One region of the Agrobacterium sp. 16-2014-1-2a genome, then DNA from elsewhere that is predicted to be linked to it. Evidence: riboswitches for the same ligand, from Rfam matches in the RefSeq annotation. Region 1 holds a riboswitch; each other region holds the start of a gene.
The links. Region 1 has a riboswitch for cobalamin ahead of ACQZ45_RS21365 (DUF1852 domain-containing protein). Riboswitches for the same ligand answer to the same signal wherever they lie in the genome.
Positions count from the first base shown of each region.

Region 1 (3,275 bases):
TCGGGGACGAACTGACGACCGGGCTGATGATCGGGCCGACCTCGACATTTGCCGACTTCAAATATTTCAGGTTGCCGCATGTCGGGGCTACTGCCTGGGCAATCCTTGCAGCGAAAGGCTGGAACCCTTTTCTTAGAAAAAGCGGTTGTATTCGTCTTTGTGAGGGATAACTGTCCGTCTCGGCGGCAGCAGGAGGATATTGCTCCAGGCCGTTGCGCCGGAGATTGAAAACTGGGACGCATGACGCTGCTGAAAGCGGCGAAAAGCGTAAAACCGCAACGTTGACTGCCGACTAGCAGTTCCAGTGATTCAAGCCTGACGGTACGATTAACGAAGCCGAATACCGCCCACTGCCAGACCTGTCAGATGCCCGGTGCGGATCGGAACTTCCTGTGCACCTTCAACGACATGGGGCGGTTCGAAGGCCCGAGCACAAATTCGGCGGTGCTGTTGCGGATACGCGCCCGTGATGTTATCGGCCCGCAATTTAAGGGTGCTTGCCTTCGCTCATTCGTTATTTAATTCAAGCGCCGATCCCTTTATTAGCGCTGCGCCGGCACAGTAGGGCATGTCCGAACAGCATCCCAACCTCCGGCGAGGCCGCTTCAATTAAACGCCTGTGGCCGGCGAAATCATGCGCGCCTTCTAGCTGCCCCAATTGCCTCCTGAACCGTCGATCGACGTACTGGCTCTTCTGCAGCGACTAAGTCTGGCGGAACGCGCTCTGGGCGCCTGGACGGTATCACCAGGCTGCTCCCGCACTAGGAACTACTCGTGGTGTGGTCTGATCCTTTCAACTGCGTGGAGCGAGATGTTTGCCACGGCCAGGTCCGCGTATGTGAGAATCGCCTGACAACGCCGAATGCAACCTACTCGGCCGGAACCGACAATGGAAACGTAGACTTAAGGACATAAAGATATCGTTATATGATGTTGACCGATGACGTGGCTTACAATATGGTCGACACGCCTAAGGTTCCCCAGTCGTTGCACGCAACGTGCCGGGGCTAAGAGGGAAGTCGGTGCTCCGTGTCATGCGGAAAAGCCGACGCTGCCCCCGCAACTGTAAGCGGCGAGCTGAAGTCCAATATGTCACTGGTTTACCCCGGGAAGACGGACGGAAGTGATGATCCGTGAGCCAGGAGACCTGCCTTTGGTGAAATAACGTCCACGGGCGGGGTGTCCCAGTGTGCCGTAGCAAAGGCTGCATTGTCGCGGCCCGTCTTGCTATGCGTCCGCAGACCCATGCCCCCAACTTTATAGGGGCACAACATGTCTCAGACCTGCATTTTTACAATCACGAGCGTACCCTTCGATGAGGACTATCGTCCTTCAGAACATACGCGCATCACCACCAATTTTGCCAATCTGGCCAGGGGTGAAAAGCGGCAGGAAAACCTGCGCAATGTCATGCGCATGATCGACAGCCGCTTCAACGCCCTCGCTCACTGGGATAATCCCAAATCGGACCGATACTCGGTCGAGTTGGAGATCATTTCGGTCGATATGAGCTTCGATGTCGCAGGTGAAAAATTTCCCCTCATCGAGATACTGAAGACGACGATCATCGATCACAAAACCAGTGAACGTATCGACGGCATTGTGGGGAATAACTTCTCCTCCTATGTGCGAGACTACGACTTCAGCATTGTGCTGCCGGAGCATAACAAGAGCGTTCCTGCCTTCAGCATTCCGGCCGACTTCGGCGACCTGCATGGAAACCTGTTCAAGTCTTTTCTGCGGTCGGATGCCTACCGCTCGTACTTTCGCAAGCCGCCGGTCATTTGCATCAGCGCCTCGACCAGCAAGACCTATTACCGGACCGAAAATCATCACCCCGTCATGGGCGTCGAATACCGGCAGAATGGGTTCTCGTCCACCGACCAGTATTTCGGGAAAATGGGATTGCAGGTTCGCTACTTCATGCCTGCAGGCAGCGTTGCGCCGTTGGCCTTCTACTTTGTTGGGGACTTGCTGGGCGACTACTCCAATATTGAGCTAATCGGCGTCATCAGCACGATGGAAACGTTTCAGAGAATTTATCGCCCCGAAATCTACAATGCGAACGCAGCAGCCGGGACATTTTACCAGCCCAACCTGAAGCACCAGGACTATTCGCTGACCAGGGTCATTTACGATCGCGACGAACGAAATCGCTTGGCGGTGGATCAGGGTAAGTTCACCGAAAAACACTTCATCAAGCCATACCGCGCCGTCCTTGAGCAATTGTTTGCTCACCGCCCCGCTTGAGCATCACTTAGAAGAGGTCCCACCGTGAAGAAACTTCTCCCCACATCGACCGCTGGCAGCCTGCCGAAACCCTCCTGGCTTGCGCAGCCCGAAAAACTGTGGTCGCCCTGGAAGCTGGAGGGCGAGGAATTACTGGAAGGCAAGAGAGATGCCCTGCGCCTTTCACTGGACGATCAGCAACAGGCCGGCATCGACATCGTCAGTGATGGCGAGCAAACACGCCAACATTTCGTCACGACTTTCATCGAGCACCTCGACGGGGTCGATTTTGCAAAACGCGAGACAGTCAGAATTCGCGATCGCTACGATGCGAGTGTCCCGACAGTCGTCGGCGCCGTGTCTCGCCAGAAGTCCGTGTTCGTCGAAGACGCCAAGTTTTTGCGCCAGCAGACCAAACAACCCATCAAATGGGCGTTGCCGGGTCCGATGACGATGATCGATACTCTCTTTGACGGCCATTATAAGAGCCGTGAAAAGCTTGCCTGGGAATTTGCCGTGATACTCAACGAGGAAGCAAAGGAATTGGAGGCTGCCGGCGTCGATATCATCCAGTTCGACGAACCTGCCTTCAACGTTTTCTTTGACGATGTGAATGACTGGGGTGTCGCCACTTTGGACAGGGCAATTGAAGGGCTGAAGTGCGAGACCGCCGTCCATATCTGCTACGGTTACGGCATAAAGGCCAATACGGATTGGAAAAAGACACTCGGGTCAGAATGGCGGCAGTATGAGGAAACTCTCCCCAAGCTGCAGAAATCCGGCATCGGTATGATCTCCCTCGAATGCCACAATTCTCATGTCCCCATGGATCTTCTGGACCTTGTTCGAGGTAAGAAAGTGATGGTTGGGGCCATCGATGTGGCAAGCGATACCATCGAAACCCCGGAGGAAGTCGCTGCAACGCTGCGCAAGGCGCTTAAGTTTGTCGACGCAGATAAACTTTGCCCCTGCACCAATTGCGGCATGGCCCCCGTGTCTCGTCGTGTGGCAAGAGACAAGCTGAATTCCTTGAGCGCAGGAGCTGA
Region 1 covers NZ_JBNWBX010000008.1:153,067-156,341, reverse strand. Annotated here, with positions in the region: gene ACQZ45_RS21370 (hypothetical protein) at 1-170, shown strand, start outside; cobalamin riboswitch at 957-1,169, shown strand; gene ACQZ45_RS21365 (DUF1852 domain-containing protein) at 1,273-2,250, shown strand; gene ACQZ45_RS21360 (methionine synthase) at 2,275-3,275, shown strand, end outside.

Region 2 (3,275 bases), on a different contig from region 1:
TCTCGCCGCACTCGATGCCAATGGCTGCAGCGCCATTCCTGAAACGGAAGCGCGCCAGCTGACGGCACCCGATGTGACACGTTACCCCGACGCCTTCGGCGAACAGAGCAATCCGCCGGGACAGGCAGGGCTTTCGCCCTACCCCAATGCCGCTGCGGAAGGCGGGCTCAGGACGCTGTGCGTGCGCACCTGCGACGGCTCGTTTTTCCCGATCGCTTCCAATGCCTCGCCGCTCGATTTCCGTGCGCAGGCCGAACAATGCCAGAAAATGTGCCCGGGTACGCAGACGGAGCTCTATTTCCACTCCATGACGGAGCAGGAAACGGCTGACATGGTCTCGGCTGAAACAGGAAAGCCCTACAAGGACCTGCCGACCGCCTTTGCCTATCGAAATGCCTCAACGAAAGCCCCAGGCTGCGCCTGCAACATGGCCGCCTATCACGAGGAGATGAAGCAGCAGGAGGCTGCGCGGCCGGAAGCTGAGAAACCCTATTCCAGCATCACGACCATTCCATCACCGCAAGGTGACACCCCCAAAAAACCCACCGAACTGCAGCAGGCCGCAAAGCCGCCGGAACAACCGGTTCCGGAACGCGACTATGACCCGAACAACAGCAAGGTCCGCGTCATCGGCCCTAAATTCCTGCCCGACCAGACAGGCCGGATCGACCTGAAGAACCCGGCGCTGAAGGGCATTCAGCCGCAGCAATAGCTCCCATCAGGCACACGGTATGGAGTTGGCAACGCTCTGTCTCACTCACAAGGCGGTCGCGTCTTCTCTTTACCGTCCACCCCAGCGATTGCGAAACACCAGCTCCTCCAGCGGCACGCGCTGGCGCCACCCCTTCACCGCCAGTTCCGGCTCGGTGTAAAGTTTATCGACGCGGCCGAGGCATAGCCAGGCGACGATCTCGATGTGGTCGGGGATCTCCAGAATGGTGCGAATGTCGCTATCGTGGAAAATGCTGACCCAGCCGACGCCGATGCCTTCGGCGCGCGCTGCAAGCCAGAGGTTCTGGATGGCGCAGACGGTGGAATAGACATCGGTGCGCGGATTGTGGGTGCGGCCCAGCACCACCTTGCCGCCACGCGTCGGATCGCAGGTGACGCAGATGCTAAGCGGCGCCTTGCGGATGCCCTCAAGCTTGAGGCTGCGGTAAAGCGCCTGCTGCTCCCCCTCGAACATCGCCGCCGCCTCGCCATTGGCGCGGCTGAAGGCAACCCAGGCTGCCTGCCTCACCGCACCGTCAGTGACGAGCGTGAAATTCCACGGCTGCATGAAACCGACCGAGGGCGCGGAATGCGCCGCCTTCAGCAGGCGCTCGACCACATCTTCCGGCAATGGATCCGGAAGGAACTGGTCGCGCACATCACGGCGGGTTTCGATGGCACGGTAGATCGCCTCTCGCTCTCCCTCGGAAAACGGGTAGGCGGGCGAAAGCGCGTGATCGAATGCATCGGCGTCGAGCGAACTGGTCGCGAGTGGATCGGTCGGCATCGTCTATCCCCAACAATGCTGGCGCGCCGCCACGAAAACCGGCTCCGGTTTTCGCCTGCACGACGCGCTGCTGCAACAACCTGCCGCCGTCCACGCGGTCTGGTCTATCCTGTCAGGCCGGTCTTCTGACTCGGCTTCATCCGCCCACTTTCGCCTTCCCGAATGGATTCAGTGGCATCAAGAAAAAGGGCATCCGCCTCACAGCGCTGGGCACGTTCCGGTCTTGCACCGGATTCCCGATTCTCCCGCCCTAAAGGGCAGGCACCTGACGAAGAAGCTTATGAGCAACAAAGATTGCAAATACAAGTATCTTGCGCAGCGATGCGGCAATGTGACCGTGGCCACCTCACCTGCGTATTGCGGCCTTCAGCCGCCTCGCAGACGCGCGCCGGCTGAAGCACTCCCTACCGCATCACCCAACGGGAAAATACCGCACATAAGCGAACTCATCCCCGTCCGGTGACCAGTTGGGCGAATTCATCGTTCCCTGCCCGCCGAAAAGGTCAAACAGCGTTTCGGCATTACCGCCATCCATATCCATCAGCCGCACGCGCACGTTGAGGTCGCGCGGATGGTCGAAGACATCGGCGTCGTAGGAGACGAAGACGACTTTGTCACCGCTGGGAGACGGATGCGGGAACCAGTCGCCATAGACGCTGTCGGTGATACGCTCGACGGCCGAGCCATCCACCCGCACGCGCCAGATCTGCATCTGGCCGGTGCGGCTGGAGTTGAAATAGATCCATTCTCCATCCGGCGAATAATCCGGCCCGTCATTGCGGCCCTCACCATGGGTAAGGCGTGTCTCAACGCCGCTGTCTATGTCCATGGAATAAATATCGAAAACCTGATCGCGAATGCCGCAATAGGCGAAACCTTTCCCGTCCGGTGACCAGCCGTGCCAGTAGGACGGAAGGTTCCTAGTCATCAGACGCGGCGTTCCGCCCGTCGAAGGCAGCAGATAGATGGCACTCTTGCCGAACTCCACCTTGTCGGAAATGGCATAAAGCGAACCGTCAGGCGAAATGCCGTGGTCATTGTTGCAGATTGTCGCAAAGCCGGTATCGACCTTGTCCGGCGAAGGGTCGCCGGCAAGTGACAGGCGGTAAAGCAGGCCATCGCAGTTCAGAAGCAGGTATTTCCCGTCCGGCGACCAGTTCGGAGCCTCGAACAGCTCCGGCGTCTGCCAGACCACCCGCATCTGCCGAGTGCGGATGTTGAAGATTTCGATGGAACTGCGCATGCTGCCTCCCGGGCCTGTCGATCGTCTGGCGTGGAGCGTTGAATGGCACAAACATTCCGTTTGCATCCGCCACCGCCGTGATTATGATCCTATTGCCGCAGGCACCGCCCTGCAAATTCAAATAGGAAAAAACAGCAGCGTTCCGGCACCGCCCGCACCCCTGCCCGTTTCTCCCAGATCCGAGGTTCCGCGATGAACAACATCGCCGATCACGGCATCCGCTTCGGTCGGATCGCCGCAATGCTTCCTGTCAAGAATATCGAGAAGGCCCATGACTTTTATGTCCGTGTGCTGGGCTTCGAAAAGACCTTCGAAAACGGCAACCCTGTCGGTTTCATGATCCTGAAACAAGGTAATGCCGAGTTGCACCTGACATTGCAGTCGACGCACAAACCGGCCCCCTTCAATGTGGCGCATATGCTGGTCAGCGACGCCGACGCGCTGCACGCGCTTTGCAAAAGCCACGGGCTTCGCATCATCAAAAGTCTGCAGGACAAGGATTATGGCCTGCGGGCCTTCGTTTTCGAAGACCCG
Region 2 covers NZ_JBNWBX010000001.1:200,179-203,453, reverse strand. Annotated here, with positions in the region: gene ACQZ45_RS01025 (DUF2865 domain-containing protein) at 1-712, shown strand, start outside; gene bluB (5,6-dimethylbenzimidazole synthase) at 782-1,498, opposite strand; cobalamin riboswitch at 1,597-1,782, opposite strand; gene ACQZ45_RS01015 (TolB family protein) at 1,911-2,741, opposite strand; gene ACQZ45_RS01010 (VOC family protein) at 2,934-3,275, shown strand, end outside.
Region 2: it holds a riboswitch for cobalamin, as region 1 does, so the genes downstream of both, bluB (5,6-dimethylbenzimidazole synthase) here and ACQZ45_RS21365 (DUF1852 domain-containing protein) in region 1, are expected to answer to the same signal.

Region 3 (3,275 bases), on a different contig from region 1:
CAGCGGTTGAGCCTCGATATCTGGCCATGCGCCACCACTTACAAGGGCAGCAAGACCAATGGCAAGCCGGTCCATATTTTCCCGCCCACCCTCGCGGAAGAAGGCGAGGACGGACGCCAACGTCTGGCGATCAACAGTCGAGGCCGCTTCGAGCTTTTCGTCTCTCTCACTGCATTCACCCGGCAGGAGCATAAGTTTTATGCCACGTCGCCGCGCCATCGTGCTGAGCTGATCGACGCCATAGCGCCAGCGTTCCGCGCCGCCGAGAATCCGGATAAGGATGACACGGGCATGTTCGGCCGTCTTTTCGATCCACAGATCGACCGACATCGGATGCCGAAGCTCGGAGAGGTTGGCAGCGGACAGGGACGAAAGCGCGCCCTCTGCCTGCCGCCATGCCTGTTCCAGCCCGGCAAGATCGCTTGCCGAAAAAGACAGCATCACCACATCCGATCGCGGCTGGTTGAGATCAACCGGCTCGATCAGGTCGTCCAGAGACGAAGATGTGGTGGCGAGAATGTGCATTTCTATCAGGCGGCCAGCATCTGTTCGATCTTTTCGCGGTTGAGGCCCTTTTCGCCTATGACGACGAGGCGGCTGCGGCGCTCTTCACCGGCCGCCCAGGGACGGTCATAATAATGGTTGACGCGGCTACCGACTGCCTGCACCTGCAGGCGCATCGGCTTGGTGGATACTTCGACGAAACCTTTGATGCGCAGAACATTTTCCGCAGCCGCCGTCTCGGCGATACGAGCCGCCAGCGCTTCCGGATCGGTCACGGCCGGCAGGTCGATGACGAAGCTGTCGAAATCGTCATGTTCGTGGTCGAGTTCACCATCGTGATGGGTGCGGCGGTTTTCGATATCCTCTTCAACCGCAAGACCGAGGCCGATCAGCACGGCCGGATCGATGACGCCATTCGAGGCGACGACGATCTTTGCGGCCCGCGGCAAATGCTCGAGAATATGAGCCTTCGCCTTTTCCAGACCGGCGCTATCGAGCAGATCCGCCTTGGTCAGCACGATAAGATCGGCACAGGCGATCTGATCCTCGAAAACCTCTTCGACCGGATCGTCGTGATCGAGGGCTTCGTCATTTGCGCGCTGGGCGGCAAGGGCTTCCATGTCATGCGCCACCTGACCCTCGGCAAGGGCAGCGCCATCCACAACAGCCACCACAGCGTCAACCGTCACGCGGCTCTTGATGGCCGGCCATTGAAATGCCTGCACCAGCGGCTTGGGTAGGGCAAGGCCGGAGGTCTCGATGAGGATATGCTCCACCTTCGGCTGGCGGCTCAGAATCTGCTCGATGGCCGGCTGGAAATCATCCGCCACCGTGCAGCAGATGCAGCCATTGGCCAGCTCAACGATGTTTTCCTCCGGGCAGCTCTCAATGCCGCATCCCTTGAGGATATCGCCATCGATGCCGATATCACCGAATTCGTTGACGATGATGGCAAGCCGCTTGCCATCAAGCTTTTCGAGGAGACCGCGCAGCAGCGTGGTTTTTCCAGCCCCCAGAAAGCCGGTGACGATGGTGCAGGGAACGCGGTCCAGAAGGGTGCTCATGATCTCTCCTCGGTAAAATCGAATGGGGGAATGCGCGCCACCATGCCGCGCTTCAATGTGTCGGGGCGGCCGCGCCAGGGCATCAGGCCATCTGCGGAGACGGCCAGCATTTGCGCGCCCGTGAGCAGGTCTTCCGCATCGTTGGGCGTCAGCCCGCCGAATACATAGGACCAGCCATCGGCACCGCGCAGCACGGCACTGAGGCCGCGTTTGCAATTGGCAAGGCAATTGACGGAGCGAACATCGATGCCGGAGTCACGCGCTTTTGCGATGGCAGCTTCCGCAAGGATGGTGCCGGGGCGCGGCTCCGCATTGGGATCGGTGTCGTCGCGACAGCTTCGGCAGACAAAAACGACCACGCCAGAAGCTGTGTTGGCTTCCATTGTCCCGTCCGCACAAGAAGATGTTGTGGTAATATCCAAACCGTTCCGCTTTCCGCGCCTTTAAACTCGTCGGGGTGCGGATGTCGAAAACAGCGCACTGAAAAGCGCGGCTGCAATTCAATTCGACCGGCTGACCGGAGCACCCCGCCCGGGAGACGTTTTTTCCTGAAACGGCAGGTCTCCTGGCTTGCGGCTTTAAAACACCCTGCACCACCTTCCCGGACCAATTTTATGGTCCAGTGGCTTCACAGTGCGGGCTTACCGCTTACAGTTGCGGGGGCAGCCACGGAATGACCCGGTATGGGGTGGAACCGTGTTCCCTCTTAGCTTTTCCCGTTGCCGGGAAAAGACCGTCAGTGCCTTACCCTTAGGCTGAACGGGCGTGACGGTCAATGCTGCCGGCTTGTCGATTGCCGGGTGCGGCAAATTGAGTATAGTCGCCGCTCCGAATGGCGGGGGCATACGGTCCCGCGCCTCTGGACGAGAAGGAAAACGCGATGACACGCGATATCAGCGACAGCGAAGCCGAACGCCACCGGCAGAAAATGGTCAACCGCAAGACGGTTCAGGATGCCGAAGTCGCGGAAAAGACCATCGAAAAAGGTCTGCTGATGATCAATACCGGCCCTGGCAAAGGCAAATCCACGGCCGCTTTCGGCCTTGCTTTGCGCATGCTCGGCACCGGGCGGCGGGTCGGCGTCGTGCAATTCATCAAGGGCGCATGGTCGACGGGTGAACAGCAGGCCCTGACTTTGTTCGGCGACAGGGTGGAATGGCGCACTATGGGCGAGGGGTTTACCTGGGACACGCAGGACCTGAAGCGCGATGTCGCGGCAGCTACAAAGGCCTGGGAGGAAGCGAAAGCACTGATGGCCGACGAGACGATCGGATTGCTGGTTCTCGACGAACTGAACATTGCGCTCCGCTATGATTACCTGCCGCTGGAAGAGGTCGTCGAAACGCTTTCCAACCGTAGATCCGATCTGCATGTCATCGTTACCGGCCGCAACGCCAAACAACCGTTGATCGACGCTGCCGACATGGTGACGGAAATGACCCTCGTCAAACATCACTTCAAGGCGGGCGTAAAGGCGCAGGCCGGGATAGAATACTGACATGACTGCACGTGTGCTGATGTTTCAGGGAACCGGCTCGGATGTCGGCAAATCGCTGATGGTGGCTGGCCTTGCCCGCGCCTTCATCAGGCGTGGCCTGTCCGTCATGCCGTTCAAGCCGCAGAACATGTCGAACAATGCGGCGGTCACTGCCGATGGCGGCGAGATCGGTCGCGCGCAGGCGCTGCAGGCGCGGGCAGCAGGCGTTC
Region 3 covers NZ_JBNWBX010000005.1:291,371-294,645, forward strand. Annotated here, with positions in the region: gene cobN (cobaltochelatase subunit CobN) at 1-525, opposite strand, end outside; gene cobW (cobalamin biosynthesis protein CobW) at 531-1,568, opposite strand; gene ACQZ45_RS17320 (DUF1636 family protein) at 1,565-1,951, opposite strand; cobalamin riboswitch at 2,107-2,321, opposite strand; gene cobO (cob(I)yrinic acid a,c-diamide adenosyltransferase) at 2,449-3,066, shown strand; gene ACQZ45_RS17330 (cobyric acid synthase) at 3,068-3,275, shown strand, end outside.
Region 3: it holds a riboswitch for cobalamin, as region 1 does, so the genes downstream of both, ACQZ45_RS17320 (DUF1636 family protein) here and ACQZ45_RS21365 (DUF1852 domain-containing protein) in region 1, are expected to answer to the same signal.